DNA from 4 places in the Propionimicrobium sp. BV2F7 genome. Region 1 is predicted to be linked to each of the others. Evidence: riboswitches for the same ligand, from Rfam matches in the RefSeq annotation. Region 1 holds a riboswitch; each other region holds the start of a gene.
The links. A riboswitch is a leader RNA that binds a small molecule or an ion and turns the genes downstream of it on or off. The one in region 1 is predicted to bind cobalamin.
Positions count from the first base shown of each region.

Region 2: it holds a riboswitch for cobalamin, as region 1 does, so the genes downstream of both, HMPREF1255_RS05895 (iron ABC transporter permease) here and HMPREF1255_RS06355 (ABC transporter substrate-binding protein) in region 1, are expected to answer to the same signal.
Region 3: it holds a riboswitch for cobalamin, as region 1 does, so the genes downstream of both, HMPREF1255_RS06600 (iron ABC transporter permease) here and HMPREF1255_RS06355 (ABC transporter substrate-binding protein) in region 1, are expected to answer to the same signal.
Region 4: it holds a riboswitch for cobalamin, as region 1 does, so the genes downstream of both, HMPREF1255_RS07715 (anaerobic ribonucleoside triphosphate reductase) here and HMPREF1255_RS06355 (ABC transporter substrate-binding protein) in region 1, are expected to answer to the same signal.

Region 1 is NZ_AZIS01000004.1:443,721-447,931, forward strand. Features, by position in the region: gene HMPREF1255_RS06345 (hypothetical protein) at 1-1,319, shown strand, start outside; partial or broken gene cysE (serine O-acetyltransferase) at 1,555-1,791, shown strand; cobalamin riboswitch at 2,058-2,187, shown strand; gene HMPREF1255_RS06355 (ABC transporter substrate-binding protein) at 2,266-3,810, shown strand; gene HMPREF1255_RS06360 (ABC transporter permease) at 3,810-4,211, shown strand, end outside.
Region 2 is NZ_AZIS01000004.1:334,579-338,789, forward strand. Features, by position in the region: gene HMPREF1255_RS05885 (NAD(P)H-quinone oxidoreductase) at 1-385, shown strand, start outside; gene argG (argininosuccinate synthase) at 711-2,129, shown strand; cobalamin riboswitch at 2,210-2,339, shown strand; gene HMPREF1255_RS05895 (iron ABC transporter permease) at 2,441-3,427, shown strand; gene HMPREF1255_RS05900 (ABC transporter substrate-binding protein) at 3,460-4,211, shown strand, end outside.
Region 3 is NZ_AZIS01000005.1:29,557-33,767, reverse strand. Features, by position in the region: gene HMPREF1255_RS06605 (ABC transporter ATP-binding protein) at 1-703, opposite strand, end outside; gene HMPREF1255_RS06600 (iron ABC transporter permease) at 700-1,746, opposite strand; cobalamin riboswitch at 1,850-2,030, opposite strand; gene HMPREF1255_RS06595 (ribulokinase) at 2,315-3,850, opposite strand; gene deoC (deoxyribose-phosphate aldolase) at 3,882-4,211, opposite strand, start outside.
Region 4 is NZ_AZIS01000005.1:283,231-287,441, forward strand. Features, by position in the region: gene typA (translational GTPase TypA) at 1-1,733, shown strand, start outside; cobalamin riboswitch at 1,907-2,120, shown strand; gene HMPREF1255_RS07715 (anaerobic ribonucleoside triphosphate reductase) at 2,154-4,211, shown strand, end outside.

The DNA of each region.
Region 1 (4,211 bases):
ACGAAGCTCAGCAAGCTCAAGAAACGGCCGACAAAATTGCGAAAGACTATGAAGACGCAAATGAAGAGGCTCGAAAGCTTAATGCTGAATTCGAAACCAAAAAGGATAAGGTTTCAGAAGCAAGCAAAAATACCATCCAGGCTAGTGAAAAGTATCAGGAGCTCAAGGCCAAGCAGCAGCAACTGCCAGCCAAAATCCAGGAAAAAGATACTGAGCTGAAAAAAGCTCAGCAGGATGTTAAGGATGCTGAAGCTGAGGCAAATCAGCTTAAGCAGGAATATGAAGCTGCAAAGCAGGGTAGTGATGCTGGCAAGACCGAGACTGCAAAGGCAGCTATGGAAGCCGCCAATCAGAAACTTGCCAAAGCTAAAGAGCATGAGGCAACTGTCAAGGCTGAATACAACAAATTTTCCACTGAAGTAATCAATTTCGCTGCGCAGGTAAGGCAAGCAGAACAGGCTTTGGAAGATGCGAAGAAAATTCAGCAAGATCTTACTACTGAAACTGAAGCTGTCCGAGAGCAGCTAGTCGCGGCAGAACAAAAGCGTGATGAGCTGAAGCCAAAGGTTACATCTGCGAATGCCGCTGCGATAAAGGCAAATCAGGAAGTTTCACAAAAGAACAATGAGCTTAACACAGCACGTCAAGAGGTAGCTAAGGCTAACGAACTGGTTAAGGCGGTTGAGACTGCTGATCAGGTGGCTAAAGCTGCTAAAGCCAACCTGGACAAGGCAAATCAGCTAAAGCAAGAAACTGAAAAGAACTTTACCAAAGCCCAGCAGGAATACGATGGTATTGCTGCAAAAGATCCGCAAGCAGCCCAGAAATTAGCTGCTGCCACCGCTAAGGTAGACGGAGCTGAAGCAGATCTGAAAGATGCTGAAGCTATTGTGAAAAATGCTTCAGCCAGGCTCCAGGCGCTAATGGACGCTCTGCCAGCTTCACCAGAACTGCAGCAAGCTGAAAAAACTCTTGCTGAGAAGACTGAAGCAGTCCAAAAGGCTAAGCAAGACCTAGACACTTTCCAGGCTGAGTTGAAAGACGCTCGAGTAAAGCTCGGCGTGTTGGAGGCACAGCTTAACGCTGCCAAGGGTCCACAGAATGCTGGACAACCTGAAGGAAGCAAAAAATCTGAAGGAAACAAAGAAACTGATAAGCAGGATTCTGCTAACCAGACTTCCGAGAAGATGGCAGACAAGAAGCATAAAGCAAAGCGTGGTGTGCCTAACACCGGGGCAGAGGGCAATGCTAATGCAGCTGCTTTGCTGATTGCTGCTGCTGGCGCCAGCTATGTGGTGGCCCGCAGACGTAAAGACTAAAGCAACTGGTTAAATTAACGCAGCCTAGCAGCATCGTCAAAAGAAATTTGATGCCGCTAGGCTGCTTTTTTAGTTACCGGATAGCTGAAAATAGCCGCTCAGCAGTGGTTCAGGATGAGCGCCATGAATAGCGCCTTTGCGAAAATCAGTTTGGTATAAAAGAGGCAGGTGACCGTAACCATTTTGGGGTTAAAACACAGCGTTAAATTTCTTGATGTGCGGGTAGCCTGGTGGTTTGAAGACTGTTCCAAACGATCAAATCTGGGCTCAGGTTCGGGTAGAGGCCAACCGCGATGCCGAGCCAGCACTAGCTGGTTTCCTGCACGAGGCCATCTTGCGCCACCCCAGCTTGGAGTCCGCGCTGAGTTCTCTGCTTGCTGGCAAGCTTGCCAATCAAGCGATGACGGCCTCGGCGCTGGAATGTTTGATCGACGATGCCTTGATTGACCCGGATATTCGTGACGCCGTGCTCTGCGATCTGCAGGCGGTAGTCACCCGTGACCCGGCCACTCTCGGCTACACGCAGCCGTTCGCTGCGGACAGAGCCGCCACCAAAAAGATCGCGTTCATGATGTGTGCGGCGGGCACACCGGTCAGCTCCAGGACTCGCACGAACGGCGATTCATTGACCGTGCCGCCACCCTGTGCCCAGGCGACGAAGTGTGCATCGTCCTGGACGAATCGAAGACAGCGCCGGTCGGCTAAATCAAACTTCGATCCGCCCCGAAAATGCCCTACACGGTGGCAAATCCTGTGGAATAAATATAGGCTTCCTTGCCAAGAGGGAATCGGGTGAGAACCCCGAACTATCCCGTAACTGTGATGCGATGAGCTAAGTCAGATACCTCTCTAACTGAAGAAGTGCTTTGCGGCCACGAGGATGGCTGTATTTCATTCGCGTTTTGCCGCATAGCCGCAAGCTCATCTCAAAAAACTAGGAGAAAAGGTGAAACGTATCTTAAAGATGCTGGCCGCGGCGATGGCCGTTCTGCTGGCTCTTACCGGATGTGGCACTGGTGCCAAAACCTCCGCTGAAAGTGATGCCGGTCAGAGTGACAAGCAGGTAGTCCTCGCTGCTCCCCGTGATCTAACCCCCGGTGAAAAGGACGGCTATTACACCAGCCTGATCATGCAGGTTTGGGAGCCACTCGTGCTCCTTGGCGAGGACGGCCACGCAGCTCCGTCCCTTGCAACCAGCTGGGAAATGTCCCCAGATGGTAAAGAATGGACAATCAAGCTGCGTGAGAACGTCAAATTCCACGATGGTGAGCCGTTTAATGCTGACGCTGTGATCGCCAATATCGAGCGCGTTGTGAAGCACAGCCCCAAGAAATCGCCGTTCTACACCATTGACGCCAAGAAGACCTACCCTGGCCTCGACCACACCGAAAAGGTCGACGATAACACCGTCAAGCTGGTCTTCAGCGAGCCTTCGCCCACCGCTATTCAGCGTCTGACGAACTTCGGTAGCCCGATGGTTAGTCCCAAATGCTTGGACGAAAACGGCGATTTCGCCACCGTCGTTCAGGGGACCGGCCCCTTCAAGATCACCGAGCACCAGCAGGATCAATACACGATTCTCGAGGCCAATGAAGACTACTGGGGTGAAAAGGCCAAGACGAAGTCCGTCAAAGTTCTTTCCATGCCTAGCTCCGATACCCGCGCTGCCGCGCTGAGGTCCGGCGAGATCCAGGGCGTTCTTGACATCGGCGCCATCTGGCCCTCGCAGGCTAAGGAACTCGTCGATTCCGGCAAGTTCGAGGCTTCGTACAAGCCGTCGACCATCACCCACTTCATGCAGGTGAACCAGTCGAAGGAATACCTCAACGATCCCCGTCTGGTTAAGGCAATGTCTTTGGCTATCGACCGTCAGATGATTGTCGACGAGTTCTACCACGGCTTCGCGGTGGCAACCTCCAACCCGCTGAATGCTAGCGAGCTGGGCTACAAGCAGGACAAGCCGAAGTACGATCCTGAAGAAGCTAAGAAGCTGGCAGCTGAGGTTCTCGGCGACAACCGAATCTCACTCGAACTGTTGGTGCCGCAGTACGGCATCGACCGCTACCCCTACAAGGAACAGGCCGAATACGTTCAGTCCGCGCTGAAGGAGCTTGGCATCGACGTCGAGATCACCATTCTCGAGGGCTCCGAGCAGATGAAGCGCCGCAAGGAAGGCAACTTCGATCTTTCGTTCCACACCCAGGGCATGCCTGACGGCGAGCCGATTACCATGCTCAAGGTCTTCATGGGTCCTGATAATGGCGGCCGCTACGACAACCCGGAGGCCACCGAGCTGCTGAGCAAGGCGGCTGCGGAGCTGGACGAGAACAAGAGGATCGAAATCTACAAGGAACTGCAGGAGCTCGCTATTGAGACCCTGCCGACCATCCCGCTGTACCATGACAGTTACCTGGTTGTGCACAGCAAGGATCTTAAGGGCTATGAGGCTACGTCTTACGGCGTTACGCTCTCGAAGATGTACCTCGCTTAATGTCCAAGATTCTTCGAATCGCTGGCCGCTATGCGGTGACCGGACTGCTCACGCTTTTCGGTATCACACTGCTTAGCTTTCTCCTGGGGCATATTGCCCCAGGAGATCCGGCCTACGCGATCTTGGCTTCGGACGGAGTGGACGCACCAAGCGACGAACAGCTCGCTATGGTTCGTCGCGAGCTTGGTCTGGACCGTTCGTTCTTCGAGCAGTACATCCTTTGGGTTGGTCAACTGTTGCGGGGGAATATTGGTGTCTCGTTCATGACGAGCCGCTCTATTGAGCACGATCTACTTCTCAGGATTCCCGTGACGCTGCAGCTTTCGCTGCTGGCCATGGCCATTCTGGTGTTGATCTCCCTGCCGCTGGGTTATTTGCTCGCGCTCCACAAGGACAGCTTG
Region 2 (4,211 bases), 110 kb from region 1:
CGCGACCGACGGCAAGGGCGTGGACGTGATCCTGGACATCATTGGCGCTAAATATCTGCAGCCGAATGTCGATTGCCTGGCTCAGGATGGGCGCATGGTGATCATCGGCATGCAGAAGGGCGTCAAGGGTGAGCTAAACATCGGCAAGCTGCTCAACAAGCGCGGCACCATCACGGCGACGAGCTTGCGGTTCCGTCCGACTGAGCAGAAGTCAGAAATCGCCCAGGCTGTTCGCGAAAAGATTTGGCCGCTTTACGAGGATGAGACTCTCTCGTTGCCTGATATTACCGTTTTCCCGATGGAGAATGCGGCTGAGGCTCACGAGATGCTCGACTCTGGCCAGTTGATGGGCAAGATCGTTTTGGCAGTCGACCAGCCTCGATAATTATTTCTATTAGTTGCCGGCCGGCGTCCGTTTGGGCGTCGGCCGGTTTTCATCTAGTCACACCGCGACAAGACGTGGCTGCTGGATTAGTAAGTTTGCAATCTAAACGCGTTTCCCCTTGCTGGAGAGACGAATTTCATCCTGCTGCCGAATTTTATGCCTTAGCGACCACATTTTGTCACGCACTTGCGAGATTAAATTCCACATCTATATAAGCGGCGAATCAGCACTCCCCCGTTCGAGGCGAGTTGGTCACTATCGCAACTATCGAAAGTTTATTCGGTCAATGTGGAAATTATTACTTTAGCGCGTTAAGCTAGCGGGCGTGTCTAAAGTATTAACTTCTTTGCCCGCAGGCGAGCGCGTTGGCATCGCCTTCTCAGGTGGCCTCGATACGTCGGTAGCAGTGGCTTGGATGCGTGAAAAGGGCGCAATTCCCTGCACTTACACTGCAGACATCGGCCAGTACGACGAGCCAGATATCGAGTCGGTTCCCGGCCGTGCCCTGCAGTACGGCGCCGAGCTTTCGCGCCTGGTCGACTGCAAGGAATCGCTGGTCGATCAGGGCCTGATGGCTCTGCAGTGTGGCGCGTTCAACGTCACCAGCGCCGGCCGCCCGTACTTCAACACCACTCCAATCGGCCGCGCAGTCACCGGAACGCTGCTGGTTCGCGCCATGGCCGAAGACGACGTAAACATTTGGGGCGACGGCTCCACCTACAAAGGCAACGACATCGAGCGTTTCTACCGCTACGGCCTACTCGCTAACCCGCAGCTGCGCATCTACAAGCCTTGGCTGGACGAGGACTTCGTCTCCGAGCTTGGCGGCCGCGACGAGATGAGCGTTTGGCTGACCAAGCGCGATCTGCCCTACCGCGACTCGAAGGAGAAGGCCTACTCCACCGACGCAAACATTTGGGGCGCGACCCACGAGGCCAAGACCCTCGAGCTGCTGGATGCATCCCTGGAGGACGTCGAACCGATCATGGGCGTCAAATTCTGGGATCCGGACGTCCAGATCGACACCGAGGACGTCACCATCGAGTTTGTCGAGGGCTTCCCTGTTGCCATCAACGGCGAGCACTTCGATTCGCGCGTTGACCTGGTGCTTAAGGCAAACGAGATCGGCGGCCGCCATGGCCTGGGCATGAGCGACCAGATCGAGAACCGCATCATCGAGGCGAAGAGCCGCGGCATCTACGAGGCACCGGGCATGGCGCTGCTGTGGATCGCCTACGAGCGCCTGATTAATGCGATTCACAACGAGGACACGCTGGCCAACTACCACGCTGAGGGCCAGAAGCTCGGGCGCAAGCTTTACGAGGGCCGCTGGATGGATCCGCAGTCGCTGATGACGCGCGATTCCATCGCCCGCTGGGTTGCTGCAGTCGTCACCGGCGAGGTGGTCATCAGGCTGCGGCGCGGCTGGGACTACTCCATCATGGACACCCGCGGCCCGGGTTTCAGCTATCACCCGGATCGTCTGTCGATGGAACGCGTTGAGGACGCCGCCTTCGGCCCGACGGACCGCATCGGCCAGCTCACCATGCGCAACCTGGACATCGCGGATTCGCGCAGCAAGCTGGAAACCTACGCTTCGCAGGGTCAGATCACCGCTGGCGCGACTCAGGATCTGCTCGGCGAGCTGCAGCCTGGACGCGCAGGCGAGATCGCGAACCGCGGCATCGATTCCACCGAGGGCGAGGTTCTCGACCGCGCCGCGATGGACTCTGGCCACGACTAACGGCACATAAACTAAGAAAATCCCGCAGACGCCTAATGCCTGCGGGATTTTCTTTGCAATTTTTAATACGGATGTCCATTTTCACATATTGCTGATAGGTTCTATGTAGTTAGCCACAGGGGAATTCTGGTTTGTATCCAGAACTGTCGCGCAACGGTGAAGTCGCTTAGCGAACAAGTCCGAAAACCTGGGCTGTCGAATATTTTTGTACGCCGCGCAAGACGGCTTGAACAGAAAGAAGATTCGTGAGCGATACAGCCACCGCAAAGACACTCGAGCTTTACGGCAAGACGAGGCGCCGCCAACGGCTGATTCTCTTCGCTTTGCTGGCTGCAGTCCTCGTTTTGCCATTGGTTACGATCGCTATTGGCCCGGCCGCCGTGTCCGTCGGCGACGTCATCGGCGTCATCAAAAGTCACATCCCAAGTCTGGACGTCGACATCACGTGGAGCCAGAACGTGGATGCAATCGTCTGGAAGACCCGTCTACCTAGAATCATCTCGGGCTTGGCTATTGGTGCGATCCTGGGCATTGCAGGTGCCGTGATGCAGGCTGTGGTGCGCAACCCCCTGGCCGAACCGTACGTGTTAGGCGTCAGCTCGGGTGCCTCGACGGGCGCTGCTGCAATGATAATTCTGTTCGGGTCTATCGCTTCTTGGTCGGTTGGCTTGGCCGCATTCGCGGGCGCGCTGGCGGCAACGCTGTTTCTGCTTCTGGTGACGGGAAATTCCGGATCGTCTCTGCGATTGATTCTCGCCGGCCTAGCGGCCAACTTCGGCTTCCAGGCTCTAACCAACTTCATCATCTTCTCTTCGGGCACGCCGGAGGCAACTCAAGCCGTCATGTTCTGGATGCTTGGCTCGCTTGCCCGCGCTAACTGGTCGCAGGCGGTTCCACTGATTGTTACGGCCCTCATTTTCTCAGTTGTCGTGGCGCTTTTCGGCCCAGTTCTCGACGCCCTGTCCAGCGGAGATCGCACGGCCCAATCGGTTGGCATCGAGCCAACCAAGGCGAGGCTGGCGATCCTGATTCCCGTCTCTGCCGTAATCGGCATCGCTGTGGCATCATCGGGCGCGATAGGTTTCGTCGGCCTAATTATTCCGCACGTGATGCGCTCGATCGTCGGCTCTTCGCACAGAGTTTTGACGCTTGGCTGCGCCCTTGCGGGAGCATTCTTCTTGGTTATCGCCGACACGTTCGCGCGCATAGCTTTCGCCCCGATTGAAATGCCGATCGGGGTAATCACCGGCATGGTTGGCGTGCCATTCATCGTCTTGCTGGTTAGGCGAATGAAGTAACCAGCGACAACAAAAAGAAAAGGAGTAAACGAATGAAGAAGTTCGTTTGTGCACTGGCCGCATTGGCCTTAGCCGTCCCGCTAGCTTCTTGCGGACAGTCAGCCGCAGACAAGAAAGCTGCAGAAAGTTCGTCGGCACCCGAAAAAATCCAGGTCAAAAGCTGCGACGAAACCCTGACCTTAGACAAGGCTCCCGAGCGCGTGTTAATGATCTCAGACGTCAACTCATCGATCCTCGATGAGCTAGGCGTGCTAGATAAAGTAGTTTTCCGCGCTGGTGATGACCGCATTAAAAACGTTCGCCCAGAGCTTAAGAAAAAGCTGGATAAGATCGAATCAGCTGAGTCCGGGAAACTCGGTACCGGTGGTTCTACGGTAGCAACTGAAACCGTCCTGGACATGAACGTCGATCTGGTTATTGGCTACGACAAAGCTGTCGACAGAAAGGCCTTGGCAGAAGCAGGTGTCCCGCTCTATTCACCAGATTCCTACTGCCCCAATTACAAGCTAGATCACGCAGATTTTGGCCTTGTAGATAACGAAATCGAAAAGATGGGAAAGATATTCCAAGTAGAGAAAAAGGCTGAGGAAGTTAAGAAAAATTCTGAAGCCCAGATCCAAAAAATCAAACCTTCCTCGGAAGTTAAAGGGGCTAAGGCCGTCGCTGTCTTCGTTACGCCAGGGTCAGATAAGTTATCGGCTTTCAATTCATCTTCGATGGTGCAGCCGATCTTCGAAGCTAATGGCATCGAAAACGCTTACGCCGATGGCCCGAAGAGGGTATT
Region 3 (4,211 bases), on a different contig from region 1:
CAAACGCGATCATCGAGCCGGCGTGCATGACTGCAACCATGTCGAAGTTGCGCAGCACTAGATCGAGGTCGTGGATAGCTGCGACGACAGTGCATTCGAGGGTGGTCAGCAGTTTCAGGAGCTTCAGCTGCCAAGCGATATCCAAGTGGTTAGTCGGCTCGTCGAGCATGAAGATCGGGGAACCCTGCGCCAGGCCACGCGCGATCATCGCCCTACGACGTTCACCGCCAGACAGGTGATCGCAGGCAGAATCGATGCGATCGTCCAGGCCCACCTGAGCGAGCGCGCTGACCACGATGTCCCTATCCTTGTGGACGTCCACCGACCAGGGCGCGCGGTGCGGAATCCTGCCCAGGTTGACCATCTCGCCTAGGGTTAGGGCCGCCGGCGGGCTTTCCTCCTGACCGACGAAAGAGATAATTCGGGCGCGCGTCTTCGGGGCGTACGCGGTGACGTCCCGCTCGCCGATCCGGACTATGCCCTCCACTGCCGGGTTGATGCCCGCGAGCGCGCGAAGCAGCGTCGACTTGCCAGCACCGTTCGTGCCCACCAGCGCCAGCTTGGTGCCGTAGGGCACGTCGAAGCTGACGTGCTTGACGGCGACGTAACCGCCGACCGCGGCAGCCACGCCACGGACGCTGATGAAGCAGCGTTTCCTCAGATAATCTTCGTCTTGGATCTTTTCCAGGTCTACCTTGCTCATGCGTCCCTACTTCCGAACGCGTAGCTGCGCCGGCCCATCAAGAACAGGAACAGCGGAGCTCCGACAACACCAGTAACCACGCCGAGTGGCATTTCCTGAGGCCTGGCGACGACTCGCGAAATGACGTCAACCCAAAGCAGGAAGACCGCACCACCAGCCGCGCACACAGGCAACATCCGTTTATGGAGAGCGCCGACGATCATCCTGGATGCGTGCGGAATGATGAGGCCGACAAAGCCGATACCACCTGCAACAGCAACCAGCACACCAATCAGCACGCTGGACCCGATGAACAGGCCGTTGCGCATAGCACCAACCCGTATGCCCAGGGCTGCCGCAGTTGAAGGACCGGTCATCAGGGCGTCCATCCAAGAAGAAATTAGCATCAGCGCTACCAAAGAAATCGCTACGGCGACGACCGGCACGATCAGCTTTTCCCAGGTGGCGCCAGCAACCGAACCGAGCATCCAGAACATCACGGAGTTAGCCGCGCGATTGTCATCGGAAAGAAAGACCATGAAGGAGGCAAGCGCGCTAAATGCCGACGACATCACGACACCCGCGAGCACCATCCTCAGCGGCGTCAGGCCGCCTTGGGCTTGGGCGATGAAATAAACCGCGGCGCTAGCCGTGATCGCACCCACCATCGCGCCTAGCGAAAGAGCGTAGACACCGACGCTGCTGAACACGCCGAGGACGATTACCGCGGTGGCGCCGACGGAAGCACCCGACGAGATGCCCAGCAAGTACGGGTCTGCGAGCGGATTTTGGACGAGCGTCTGCATTGCCGCGCCCGCGATCGCTAGCCCCGCCCCCACCAACAGCGAAAGCAAAGCCCTGGGTAGACGCAATTCCCAAATGATCGTGTCGAACGGCGATGTTGTCGCTGTACCGGTTAATCGTGCCTTGACGATTTCGAAGACGTCTTCGACGGGAACTTTTTCTGCCCCAAGCGTCAGCGAGAAGAGCGCACTGACTATGGCTACTATCACTAAAGCAACGACGATTGGCGCGACCGGCAGCCTACGAAATTTTTTCGCCATCGCTACCCGCAATTCAAGGTTGTGCGCAGGAACAAAGATTTACGGTCGCCAAAAGAGTTATGACCCATTTTCCTTCCAAGTTTCTGGCCCTTTTCGCGAGGGCGTTAACCAAGAACGAATTGAAAGGTTTTCGGACTCAGGATCCATCAATTTCGGCGCCTTCCCGGTTTCCCAGTGGCTTCGTGCCGAATCGTCTCCATCACCGCTGCGCGTCAGTCTCGGATTCTCACCGATGTTCCCTGCCATCAATTAATTAGGTGATACTCAATTCGCTTGCTAGCAAAGTAACACTTCCGTAGTGGGACGGCAAGCAAATCCATGTTTTGGCATTGTTTTGCCCAAGGATTTAGGACGAAAAGTGTCATTGTGTCATTTTTGGCTCGTAGACGAGCCAAAGTTGACTCAAAAAATAAGTTTTTTACTTCTGCAAAGGTTTCACACAACGTCAGGGCCTAGGGCGGGGCAAGACGGGCAACCATTATCACCGGAATGTTCAGCTGCGAAGATGAAACGAGGGCGCCACAGGAATCATCCGGTAGCGCCCTCGTCTTTTCAGTAAATAAATTGGTTACCCAGAAACATGCTGCGCCGTCTTGCGGCTAATAGGAGCTAAAGCTTCATATATCTCTAGATAGCGTTTGTGGTAGAACTCGTACTCGCTTGTGGCTTCAGGGTTTGGCTCGATCGAATCGGCCATAGTCACCATCGCCTTTGCAGCACTGCCAATATCATCGTGCAAGCCGGCACCTATTGACGCAAGAATCGAACATCCCATAAGCGGGCCCTCAGTGTTCTTCGGGAACAACATTGGAACGCCCGTCACGTCAGCATGCATTTGCATCCAGAATCTTGATTTCGTCGGGCCACCAGATACGACGACCTTTACCGGGTCGAATCCCTTTTCCCGGAATGTGTCGAAAATTGTCTTAGTTCCGTAACAAACAGACTCTAAGACTGCCCGATACAAATGACCTTCTCCGTGAGAAAGAGTCAACCCTGTAAACGCGCCACGAGAGTAGGGGTTAGAGAATGGCGAACGGTTGCCTTGGAAGTGATCGAGCGCGATTACACCATCACATCCGATAGGGATTTCTTTTGCCAAGTCATTCAGGTAGTTATACAAACTGGCAGAGTCGTCACCGTGCTTGTGGGCCTCAACGGTGAACTTATGCGTAAACCAGTTATTCACAGAACCGGAAGAAATCTGGCCTGCCTCGACCGTGTACTGTCCAGGGATAATCGCATCAAAGTACGCTCCCCAAATCCCCTGGGAATAGATTGCCTGATCGGTCTGGCCAAGCATAACGTGTGAGGATCCTGTGATCAGAGCCAAAGATCCTTCATCCACAACGCCTAGACCAATAGCCCCAACGTGCGCATCGATGCCGCCCATAGTGACTGGTATTCCAGCTTTAAGGCCCAGTTCACTAGCTGCCTTGGAGCTAAGCTCGCCAACTACCTCGCCCATCTTCAAAACAGACGGAGGAAGTTTCCTTAACGCGTCAGGGATTCCTGCCTTTGCATAAAGGTTAGTAGGCCAACCCGACCAGTTGGAATCGTAGAAATACTTACAGGTAGCCGTACAAATCGACATCGCCCACTCTCCGGTGAGCTTGAAGTTCATCCAGTCAATACAGTCGGCGAATACCTCAGCCTTCTCGTATACCTCTGGCTCATTCTTGGAGAGCCACATCAGCTTCGGGATGCCCCATTCAGCGGAGACAGTCTGCATACCAGCGTACTTAAGTGCAGGATCGCCAGTATTCGTTAGCTTCTCTGCCTCGTCAGCTGCCCTAACATCCATCCAAAGCAATGCAGGCCTTAAGGGTTCGCCGTCCTTATCGCAAGCGACAACAGTGGCGGAAGTACCATCGACGGCGATACCGCAGATTTGTTCAGCCGAGACAGTTTCAAGCAATTCGGCCAACGAGCCTTTCAAGCCACCCCACCAGTCTTGAGGGTTTTGTTCAGCCCAAGCCGGCCTTGGGGTGTATGTCTCTACAGCAACTGAAGCCGTAGCGATCATTTCGCCCTCTGGGGTAACAGCAGCAACCCTTACTCCACCCGTTCCTACGTCTATGCCTAGTAATAATTGATCAGTCATTTTTTAACCTCGTTGTTAATAGATAATTGGTTTATTTTCCTAGAACCGCGCGAGAGCTAGACAGGCCGAGCCTATTGGCGCCCGCATTAATCATCTTTTCGGCTGTTTCTGCATCTCTAATTCCACCCGATGCTTTCACACCCATTTCTTTGCCGACCGTTTCGCGCATTAATTTCACAGCTTCTACGCTTGCGCCACCGGCTTTGTGGAAACCTGTAGAAGTCTTTACAAAATCCGCATTTGCTTTCTTAGCGCATTTACAAACTTCAACAATTTCCTCATCTGTTAATACAGCGGATTCAATAATGACTTTGAGAACTACATCGTTGGGCAAAGCATCACGCACCGCCTTAATGTCGGA
Region 4 (4,211 bases), on a different contig from region 1:
GGGTGATGGATTCGATGGATCTTGAGCGCGAAAAGGGCATCACCATTCTCGCTAAGAACACCGCAATACGTCACAACGTTGGCGGCGCCGAGGCGGTCATCAACATCATCGATACCCCCGGTCACGCTGACTTCGGCGGCGAGGTTGAGCGCGGCCTAGAGATGGTTGACGGCGTTCTGCTACTCGTCGACGCATCGGAGGGCCCGCTGCCGCAGACTCGCTTCGTGCTCAGCAAGGCACTGGAAAAGAAGCTGCCGATCATCGTTGTTATCAACAAGGTGGATCGTCCTGACGCCCGCATCGAGGCCGTTGAGGAGGAAACCTACGAGCTGTTCCTAGACCTAATCGCTGACGACGACGAGACGGGTCTCGACTTCCCGGTCGTCTACGCCTCCGCCAAGGCCGGTAAGGCATCTTTGAACCGTCCCGCAGACGGTGAACTGCCCGACAGTAACACGCTCGAGCCGCTGTTCAAGGTGATCATGGACACCATCCCTGCTCCGACCTACGAGGAAGGCGCGAGCCTGCAGGCCCACGTAACAAACCTCGATTCCTCGCCGTACCTTGGCCGCCTAGCGCTTTGCCGCATCGTCGCAGGTGAAATCACCCGAGGCCAGACGGTCGCCTGGATCCGTCGTGACGGCTCGGTCAAGAACGTTAAACTTTCCGAGCTCCTGATGACCGATGGTCTGGAGCGCGTCTCCGTAGAGAAGGCAGGCCCTGGCGACATCATCGCAGTCGCTGGCATCGACGAGATCACCATCGGTGAAACTCTCGCCGACCCGGAGAACCCGGTTGCTTTGCCGCTTATCCACGTCGACGAGCCTTCGATTTCAATGACCATCGGTATCAACACCTCGCCGCTTGCCGGGCGTTCCGGTACTCAGCTGACGGCTCGTCTGGTTAAGAACAGGCTCGACGCCGAGCTCATCGGTAACGTATCCATCCGTGTTCTGCTCACCGAGCGCCCAGACACCTGGGAGGTTCAGGGCCGTGGTGAGCTGCAGCTCGCCGTCTTGGTGGAGATGATGAGGCGCGAAGGCTTCGAGCTTACCGTCGGTAAGCCGCAGGTCGTCACCCAGGAGATTGACGGAGTAACTCAGGAGCCGACCGAGCGCCTGACCATCGACATCCCCGAAGAGCACCTTGGAGCAGTCACCGAGCTGCTTGGTCAGCGCAAGGGGCAGCTCGAGAAGATGTCGAACAACGGTTCCGGCTGGGTTCGCCTGGAATACGTAGTGCCTAGCCGTGGCATGCTCGGTTTCCGCACTGAGTTCCTGACTAACACTCGAGGCACCGGCATTATGAACCACGTCTTCGAGGGCTACACGCCTTGGGTTGGCACGCTGCGCACCCGTCAGACCGGGTCGCTGGTTGCTGACAGGCAGGGCACCGTCAATAGCTATGCATTGTTCAACCTGCAAGAGCGCGGCACTCTGTTTGTTGCTCCGGGCGACGACACCTACGAGGGCATGGTTGTCGGCGAGAACTCTCGTCCCGACGACATGGATGTCAACCCCACCAAGGAAAAGCATTTGACCAACATGCGTTCGGCCACCGGCGACGAGCTTGAGCGGTTGATTCCGCCACGCAGGATGAGCCTGGAGCAGTCGCTGGAGTATTGTGCTGCCGACGAGTGCCTAGAGGTCACCCCGGACGTTGTTCGCGTCCGCAAGGTTCTGCTGGACGCTCGCGACCGCGCGAAGGCCCGCAACCGAGCTAAGAACTCTTAATCGAATAAACTCTAAACGTGTGGGTCATGCTTTCGGGCGTGGCCCACATCTTTATTAATTTGCCCACTCCGCACGAACGCGCATCGACTATTTTGGCCCATTCGGCGGACGCAAGAATCTTTTCGTTTAACCGGTTCGATGGTGTGTCCGGGTGGATATGGCACAAGATCAGGAGTACCTTATCTAGTGCTGGTTCACCACAGTGGCCACTAGATGCAGTGGTTTTGGGGTGACGCAAGAGGGAATCCGGTGAGAATCCGGAGCTGTCCCGCAGCGGTAATAGGGAACGAACGGCGAACAGAAGCACTGGCTGAAAAAGGCTGGGAAGCGCGCTAAGTAGGTTTTAGCCCTTAAGTCCGAATACCTGCCGGCATATCGCAAAGAGGTTTTGCGATTTAATCCGAGCTTCGAGGAGAAAGCATGTCGGTTGAAACGCGCGCGCACACGCACGTCATTACCCCAATTTCTATTCACAAGCGCGATGGCAGGGTCGTCGATTTCGATCTAGGCAAGGTCATCGACGCGCTGACCAAGGCATTCGCCGCCACGGATCAAGACAACCCCAAGCAGCACGCACATCAGGTTTCGTTCGGAGTGCTCGCAGAGTTGCAGCGTCGCGAGCTGAGCACCCCGAGCGTCGAGGATGTGCAGAACATCGTCGAGGACACCCTGATGCGCTACGGCTATCCTCACACCGCGAAGGCCTACATTCTTTACCGCAACGAGCGCACTCGCGCCCGGGAGGCGCAAAACCGCCTGATGCAGTCGTTCGACAAAATCACCTTCGGCGCCGAGATATCGGATGCTCAGCGCGAGAATGCCAACGTCGACGCAAATTCCGCAATGGGCACCATGCTCCAGTATGGTTCCGAATCGGCCAAGCAGTTCAACATCCTTCGGGTGCTTAACCCTGATCACGCCGCGGCTCATGTCGCAGGCGATATTCACATTCACGACCTAGACTTCCTGACGCTGACCATGACCTGCTGCCAGATCAGCCTTCGCGATCTGTTCAAGGGTGGCTTCTCAACTGGCCACGGCGTCATCCGTGAGCCCAAGTCGATCACCTCTTACGCCTCGCTGGCCTGTATTGCGATCCAGTCCAACCAGAACGATCAGCATGGCGGCCAGGCGGTGCCGAACTTCGACTACGACATGGCCGATGGCGTGCGCATGACCTTCAATTCCATCTACCGCTCGAACCTCGCGAAGGCGTTCAGGCTTTTCGGTGCCGAAGAAGCCGCCGAAAAACTAGGTGATGTCGAGCTGCGCGCAAGGCTTTCTGCCACCGACGACGTTTTGAAGCAAGAGGCCGAAGAGCTCTCGGAGGCACTCGGAATCGAGTTAAAGACCGTTGTCAAGGTGCAGAAATTCGCTCTTAAAGAGGCCGAAACCGAGACTCGTCGTGCCACCTATCAGGCCATGGAAGCCTTCCTGCACAACCTGAACACTATGAATTCCCGTGCGGGGGCGCAGACTCCGTTCTCTTCAATCAACTTCGGAACGGACGTCAGCGCGGAGGGCAGGCTCGTCATGCAGCAGCTGCTGCTGGCGACGGAGGCAGGGCTGGGCCACGGCGAAACCGCGATCTTCCCGATCCAGATTTTCCGTGTCGCAGAGGGCGTAAACCTGAACCCCGGCGACCCGAATTACGACCTCTTCCAGCTGGCCTGCAGGGTCAGCGCCAAGAGGCTGTTCCCGAACTTCTCGTTCCTGGACTCGCCCTTCAACCGGCAGTACTACAAGCTCGGCCACCCGGAAACCGAGGTCGCATACATGGGCTGCCGTACGCGCGTCATGGGCAACGTCGCCGACCCCACACGCGAGATCACTCACGGACGTGGCAACTTGTCCTTCACGTCGATCAACCTGCCGAGACTGGCGATCGAAGCTAGGGGATCTATCTCCGAGTTCTTCAAGAGCCTAGATTCCGAAATCGATCTGGTCATCGACCAGCTACTCGAGCGACTAGCCATCCAAAGCAAGCGTCGAGTCTGCAACTTCCCGTTCCTGATGGGGCAGGGCGTCTGGATCGACTCTGAGAAGCTCGATTGGAAGGATCAAGTGGCGGAAGTGCTAAAGCACGGCACCTTAGCCATCGGCTTCATCGGCTTGGCCGAGACCCTGATAGCGCTGATCGGCGAGCATCACGGCCAGTCGGAGAAGGCCCAGGCGCTGGGGCTGGAGATCGTCCGCCAGATGCGTCGTCGCACGGACGAAGCCGCAGAGAAATACCGGCTCAATTTCTCGTTGATTGCCACTCCCGCCGAGGGGCTGTCAGGGCGCTTCGTCCGCATGGATAAGGAGCGCTACGGCGACATCGAGGGCGTCACCGACAAGGACTACTACACCAACTCGTTCCACATTCCGGTGGCATTCAACATCAGCGCCTTCGACAAAATCCGCCTCGAGGCTCCCTACCACGAGCTGACCAACGGCGGGCACATCTCCTACATCGAGCTTGACGGCGACCCAACC